DNA from 2 places in the Paenarthrobacter sp. FR1 genome. Region 2 is predicted to be linked to the other one. Evidence: riboswitches for the same ligand, from Rfam matches in the RefSeq annotation. Region 2 holds a riboswitch; the other holds the start of a gene.
The links. A riboswitch is a leader RNA that binds a small molecule or an ion and turns the genes downstream of it on or off. The one in region 2 is predicted to bind cyclic di-AMP.

Region 1: another riboswitch for cyclic di-AMP. It lies ahead of ACR30Z_RS21055 (hypothetical protein); the one in region 2 lies ahead of ACR30Z_RS04840 (M23 family metallopeptidase).

The regions. Positions count from the first base shown of each region.
Region 1 covers NZ_JBPFSF010000014.1:105,270-108,832, reverse strand. Annotated here, with positions in the region: gene ACR30Z_RS21060 (dolichyl-phosphate beta-glucosyltransferase) at 1-399, opposite strand, end outside; gene ACR30Z_RS21055 (hypothetical protein) at 572-1,414, opposite strand; cyclic di-AMP (ydaO/yuaA leader) riboswitch at 1,422-1,582, opposite strand; gene ACR30Z_RS21050 (HAMP domain-containing sensor histidine kinase) at 1,715-3,211, opposite strand; gene ACR30Z_RS21045 (response regulator transcription factor) at 3,215-3,563, opposite strand, start outside.
Region 2 covers NZ_JBPFSF010000002.1:26,161-29,723, forward strand. Annotated here, with positions in the region: gene serC (phosphoserine transaminase) at 1-285, opposite strand, end outside; gene ACR30Z_RS04835 (metal-dependent transcriptional regulator) at 579-1,274, shown strand; cyclic di-AMP (ydaO/yuaA leader) riboswitch at 1,505-1,716, shown strand; gene ACR30Z_RS04840 (M23 family metallopeptidase) at 1,721-2,551, shown strand; cyclic di-AMP (ydaO/yuaA leader) riboswitch at 2,697-2,858, shown strand; gene ACR30Z_RS04845 (C40 family peptidase) at 2,863-3,563, shown strand, end outside.

The DNA of each region.
Region 1 (3,563 bases), on a different contig from region 2:
TTCCATGTAGGCAAGCACGGGCGACGGCGACGACTGCCACACGCGGCGCAAGGCGTTCCCACGGCCCCGCTCCTGAAAACGGACCACTAACAGTTCAGGGAGTTCGCGTGCCAGGCGTTCGGCGATCCTCAGCGTGCTGTCGGTGCTGGCATTGTCCGCCACGGTGATTCGGAATGTGTGGGGAAAGGAGTCCGTCAGGTGCCCGTGCAGTTGGCGAAGGCTGTGTTCCAGGCGGGCTTCTTCGTTGTAGACGGGGAGGGTGACGTCCAGGACCGGAACCATGACATTGGTGTCAACGGGACGGCGCTGTGGTTGCTGGAGCGCCGCTGGCCCGCCACGCAAGCGAGCGGAATGAGTCCGCCGTGGCAGAGCGCTGGTGGCTGGATCTGTGAGCGTCATGTTTCCAGAATGCGGCCACCGATTATGAGGGCTTTAGGCGGAAGCTGTGGCACTACTGTGAGCCCCGGCGAGCACCTGTGAAAACGAAAGAAGCCGCCCCGGTTCCCGCCATCCGCTCCAGTAAGAACTGAGGCAAACGGCGGAAGCCGGGGCGGCAATCAAACAGCTTGGCTTAGTACCAGTTGTTCGCCAAGTGGAAGCCCAGGGCAGCCGACGGGGATCCGTAGCGTTCCTTGATGTAGTTCAGGCCCCACTTGATCTGGGTCTGGTAGTTGGTCTGCCAGTCGGCACCGGCCGTGGCCATCTTGGAAGCCGGCAGGGACTGGACGATGCCGTATGCGCCGCTCGAGGCGTTCGTGGCAGTGGTCCTCCAGTTGGACTCCTTCTCCCACAGCGTGTTCAGGGCAGTCATTTCACCCGGACCCCAGCCGTAGTTGCCCAGGATGCTTGCAGCGTAGGCCTTGGCGGCTGCGGGATCGTCCACGGCCTTGGGGGCGGCAGCGGCTGCTGCAGCCTCTGCGGCGGCAGCGGCAGCAGCGGCGTCGGCAGCTTGCTTGGCAGCAGCGTCAGCGGCGGCCTTTTCAGCGGCAGCCTGGTCGGCGGCAGCCTTCTCCGCAGCGGCCTTTTCAGCGGCAGCCTGGTCGGCGGCAGCCTTCTCTGCGGCCGCCTTTTCAGCGGCTACCTTGTCTGCAGCGGCCCGGTCGGCTGCACCCTTTTCGGCGGCAGCGTTCATGGAGGCGGAGATTTCAGCAGACTTGTTGGTGCTGATCCGGGCGTTCGCCTGGGTCTCTGCGACGCGGCTCGCCTCGGGGAGGGTCAACGCTGCGTTGGCGGCCGTGCCGAGGGATGCAACGCCCAGTGCGGCGGCCACAACACCGGCAACAACCGACATGCGGTGGCCGGACTTGCCCTGGCGGGCTGCGTTCTTAAGGACTGCCTGCGACTTGGTCAGCGGTGCGTCGTGTTCGTCGCGGTGACGCGCGGAAGGGCGCGTCTGATCATTAAATTCAGACATGTTTGTGATTACCTCTCAGCGCCTGCGGAGTTAGCTGTCGGGTTCGGATGAGGTCATCCGGCCGCGCATCACGCTGCGGCTTCACCCCAAGGGCCGGCAATAAATGCCTGGGCCCGGAGACTCTGGGTCCCCCGTCTCTGCCTCGAAGAAGAACGGACTCCGGGAAGTGGCAGAGCTCGGCGCATCCCGGATGCGGGTCAGTTGGGGCGACCCACCCTTTCGACGGTACAGGAGGTTTCCCCAGAAGTCACATTTAGGTAACAGAGATCACCATCCCGGTGAGTCGCCTTGCCGGATTCGTTACACGCGCTCGTTGCTGACGGCGGGCAGGCGGAGGGCGAATTCCGTACGCCCTGGACGGGAGGTCACTTCAACGCTGCCACCATGCGCTTCCACAATGGATTCCACGATGGACAGGCCCAACCCGGAGGTGCCCTCCGATCCCGACCTGGCGGCGTCAGCGCGGGCAAAGCGGGAGAAGATCCGGCTCTGGAAATCCTCCGGAATGCCCGGTCCGTTGTCGGTTACCGTAACCACTGCGCTGCCATCGGCGGAGAGCATGACTCCGGTGACCACGGTGGTGCCGGCATCGGTGTGTTTGCGGGCGTTGGACAGCAGGTTGGCCAGTACCTGGTGCAATTGTGTGGCGTCACCCCTCACTGTGATGGGTTCGTCCGGGAGCTGAAGCTGCCAGATGTGCTCCGGGGCCATGACTTTCTCATCACTCACTGTCTCGATCACCAGCTGCGTCAGGTCAACGTCCGAGACCTTTACTGGTTGACCCTCGTCCAACCTTGCGAGCAGGAGGAGGTCCTCCACCAGCGTGGTCATCCGTTCGGATTGGCTTTGGACCCGTGCCAGGGATTTCCGGCCGTCATCGGTGAAGTTTTCGGTCATCCGCAGCAGTTCTGTGTAGCCGCGGATAGCGGTCAGCGGTGTACGAAGCTCATGCGAGGCGTCCGCCACGAACTGGCGGACCTTGGTTTCGCTTTCCTGACGGGCTTCCAGCGCACTGGCCACGTTATTCAGCATTTGATTCAGGGCGTGGCCAACGCTGCCCACTTCCGTTCCGGGATGGGAGGCCGACGGCGGTACGCGCACCGCAAGTGCCACTTCGCCGGCGTCGAGAGGCAGCCGGGAAACCTTCGTGGCCACTTCGGAGAGCTGCTCAAGCGGCCTCATGGTCCGCCGAATGATCACTGTGCCTGCCAGGCCAATCAGCACGAGGCCGCCCAACGAAACCCACACCATGGTCCATACGAGCGAGGCCTCGGCGCTTTGCTTGTCCGCAAGCGGCAGGCCGGTCACGATCACGTCGCCGGAGGTGTCCACGGCCACCAGCCGGTAGTCGCCGTTGGACAGCGAACGGTCCACAGGGCGGCTGTCCTTGGGGAGCGACAACAGGACCTGCTCGTCGTCTGCGGAGAGTGAAACGCGATTGCCTTGGGCGTCGATCAAGCCCGAGCTCCTCACGGTGGTTCCATCGATCCGCGCGTTGAGGGTTCCAGCGGCCTGGCCCCGGGCCTCCAACGGGTCAGGCCTTCCGGACGGTGACGAAGGAAAGTTCGACGGCGGCCTGCCGAAGTCATTCGCGCGGCTGGACGCCTGCTCCAACTGCCTGTCGAGCTGCCTGTTAAACACCATGTCCATGGAGGCGTAGCTGACTACCCCCACGGCAGCGCAAATCGCTACCAACAGGGCCATGGCCACCAGGACCAATCGGGTGCGAAGGTGCCAGGTGGACGGGTTGAGCCAACTGCGCTGCGACTTCCTGGCCACTCCTGAAAGTGTGCTCAACGTTTAGTCCGCAGGCTTGATGACGTATCCCGCACCGCGAATGGTGTGGATCATGGGCGGATGGTTCGCTTCGATCTTCTTGCGCAGGTAGGAGATGTAGAGCTCCACGATGTTGGCCTGCCCACCGAAGTCGTAGTCCCACACCCGGTCCAGGATCTGTGCCTTGCTGACCACCCGTTTGGGGTTTTCCATGAGGTAGCGCAAGAGTTCGAACTGGGTGGCAGTCAAGGAGATGTCCTCACCGGCCCTCGTCACCTCGCGGGTGTCCACGTTGAGGGTGAGGTCTCCCACCACCAGCTCCGCGGTGTCCATGGCTGCCACGCCGGAACGCTGAACCAGCCGGTGCAGGCGC
Region 2 (3,563 bases):
CTTCTCAACCAGGCCAAACGCAGCAACGTCCCAGAACGCGGTGGAGCCGCCAACGCCGAGGACAACCTCGTAGCCTTCAGGAGCGCGGAAGAAGGAGCTGAGCCCTTCGCGGACCGAACCCACGAGGTTCTTGACTGGAGCCTGTCGGTGGGACGTGCCGAGGATGGTGGCCGATGCGGCAGACAACGCCTCGATCTGTTCCGGGCGGACCTTGGATGGTCCTGCACCGAAGCGTCCGTCCTTGGGGAGGAGGTCGGCGGGGATGGTGATGCTGTTGTCGCTCACGTGTGGCTCCAATGGGTATCGGCTCGAGATGGGTCGTGGCAGGTGGCATCAACTGCCCCTTCGACACCCCAATTCTGCCTGACGCCGCCCGGGCGCAGGAACCTGCGGTCGTCATAGTCCGCCACGTGGAATGCCGAGGAACCATATGCGACCGGAATTATCCAGAGTAATTCCAAATAAGCTAGGCTGGGGGTTGGCGTCCATGGGGCGGCAGAGCACACCGCACGCCCTGGCAGGGGACGCTGTACGGTGGAGATTACGCAAGAAACTGCGTTCGAGGAGAGCTGAGCTGGATGACGGATCTGATCGATACCACTGAGATGTATCTTCGGACCATTTTGGAGCTTGAAGAAGAGAACATTGTGGCTCTCAGGGCCCGCATCGCGGAGCGACTGCGGCACTCCGGGCCCACAGTCTCCCAAACCATCGGACGCATGGAGCGCGATGGCCTGGTGATCGTTTCCAACGACCGGCACCTGGAGTTGACCGAGGTCGGGCGGAAGCGCGCCACCGAGGTCATGCGCAAGCACCGCCTTGCCGAGCGCCTCCTGGCGGACGTGATCGGTCTTGACTGGGCCTACGTGCACGACGAAGCGTGCCGCTGGGAACATGTCATGAGTGAGCGCGTTGAGCGTCGGTTGTACGAGCTCCTGGAGCACCCCACCGAGTCTCCCTACGGCAACCCGATTCCAGGACTGGAAGCACTTGGCGGCCTGGCCGGCCAACCCCTCCCGCGGCTTGACGTCAACCTCCTGCAGGCCATGGACGGGTACGCTTCCGATTCCCGCGTCGTGGTCAGCCGCCTTGCTGAGCCCATCCAGGTGGAGCCCGAACTGCTCACCCAGCTGGACGAGGGCGGAATCCGTCCGGGGGCCTCGGTGTCCTTGGAGCGTGTGGGCGAGTACATCTCCGTCCGCGTGCCCGGGATCGAGGGCGCCTTGGAGCTGCCTCCCGAAGTTGCCGCGCACGTCTTTGTCTCCCTCAGCTGATCGCTGTCTCCCTTAGCTGATCGCTATCGGTTCCAGGTGTCAAACCTCACTTTCGCACGTTTCGCGGGCGTGTGACCTGCGGTTTTCCGCTATTGATGATAAGGGCCTCCCGGAACACGCGCGTTTCTGTTGATAACGAATTTATTACTACGGCGTTTAATCCCCTATAGTTATCTACTAGCGCTGATACCAAAGCGTTACCTGATCCGGAGCCGAGCTCTGCCAGCGGATCAGGTGTGTCACCCACCACTGGCAGAGGCGGGGGAACCACAAGCGGCTGTCTAAAGAAGCAGCCTTGGGGTGAAGTCCGCAGCAGAAGTGCCCACTTACGCAAGTCCCTCCGGGGATACCTGTGTGCCGTGAGCGCCTCGTGCGGGCCGGGTCTTGAAACTCTCTGACCCGAATCCGACAGCTAACTTCGCAGGCTTTTTAGAGAGGAACAGAGTTTGACATCGCAGAACGTCAGGGGCCGCCGCCGCGCGTCCGGCCCCGCTGTTGAGCTGCGGCCAGCCCGCGCCACTATGGACATCCGGCCCCGCGACACTGAGCGTCAGGTCCGCCGCCGTAAGAGCCCGTTGCGCCAGGTAGCCGATTTTGCCGCAGCCAGTGGCGTCGGGCAGAAAGCCGGTGTAGCGCTTGCCGCCACCGGACTTGCCCTGACTGTCGGTCTGCCGGCCACCAGCCCGGTCATGGCCACCTCGGAGTCCGGCCAGACTGAGGCCGCCCTCGCCGTCACCGGCGGGAGCCAGCCCGAGGTTTCCGCAGCCGCATCCGCCAAAATCGACTTCAGCCGCGCCGCCGTTGCCACTGCCGCGGATCCCGACGGAAAGCTGAAGCAGCTCCTCAGCGCCCAGTCCGCCGGAAGCATCCAGCGCGCCTCGTCCGTTGGCACCATGGCCAGCCCCTTGGATACGCTCACCACGGCGTCACCCTTTGGTTACCGCATCAGCCCCCTCACGGGCGGTTCCGGTGACTTCCACCGCGGCCAGGACTTCGTAGCCCAGTGCGGCACAGCCGTCCATGCTGCGGCCACCGGCAAGGTCACTTTCGCAGGTTGGCACGAGTACGGCGGAGGCAACCGCGTGGTAGTGGACCACGGCAACGGCCTTGAGACCACGTACAACCACCTGTCGTCCTTCACTGTCAAGGTGGGCCAGACGGTCAACCGTGGCGACACCGTAGCCCTGAGCGGCACCACAGGCGCTTCCACCGGATGCCACCTCCACTTCGAGGTTCAGGTCAACGGCGAAGTTGTCGACCCCATGGGCTGGCTCTGAGCTAGTTGATGGTTGTCTCTCGCATTCGTGACACGCCCCGTGACCTGAATGTGACATTCGCGTTCAACTGTTGTACCGTACAAAGCGCATCGGCTTTTTAGGGGGCCGGTGCACTTGAGTGGATTGCCTAGCTCTGCCACCACTCGAGGTCCGTTCGCATAAATCGTCTGGCAGGGGCGGGGGAACCACTTCTGGTCTTCGAGAGAAGGCCTTGGGGTTAAGTCGCAAAAGCTTCCTTGAAGCGGCGCGGCCGGATGACTCCCATCCGAATCCGACAGCTCACCTCGCAGGCATTGGGAGAGGCTACCTTCGTGTCATCACGCACTACCCCTGCGCGCCACCGCGCCGAATCGGTTCGAACGAACCCTTTGAACAACCTTTCCAAGGCTGTTTCATCCAACGCCGGAACTGTTGGTCGCCAGGCCGCCGTATGGGCAGCAGCCTCGGGCCTCGTCCTTAGCGTCGGCCTGCCGGCACAGGCAGCGGACACCGACGTCACCAAGTCGGAAGCCTCCAGCACCCAGCAGCTGGTCGCCACGGCAGTCGTCACCGCAGAGCCCACCGCCACCGTTTCCTTTGAGAGCCCCGTTGTGGTCACCAAGGAAGCCCCCAAGGTAGTCCAGCGTGCTTCGCAGACCACCCAGCGCACGGCGGCAAACAGCACACAGGAAACCGCGGGTGCCGTCACCGCGAAGTCCTCCGAAGCCAAGGACGCTGCTTCCAGCGCCGCCGCTTCCGGTCTCGCCGCTATTGCCTACACCGGCATTGGCCACCCCTATGTTTGGGGCGGCACCACTCCCAACGGCTGGGATTGCTCAGGCTTCACCCAGTGGGTTTACGCGCAGGCCGGCATCAGCATCCCCCGCGTCAACGCCTGGACGGCCATGAAGCCCACCAGCACCCCTGCTCCCGGCGACCTCGTCATGCAGAACGGCGGAGCCCACGTGGGCATCTACGTCGGCAACGGCATGATGATCAGCGCCTTGAACCCGGGCCAGGGCACGCTGCTGCA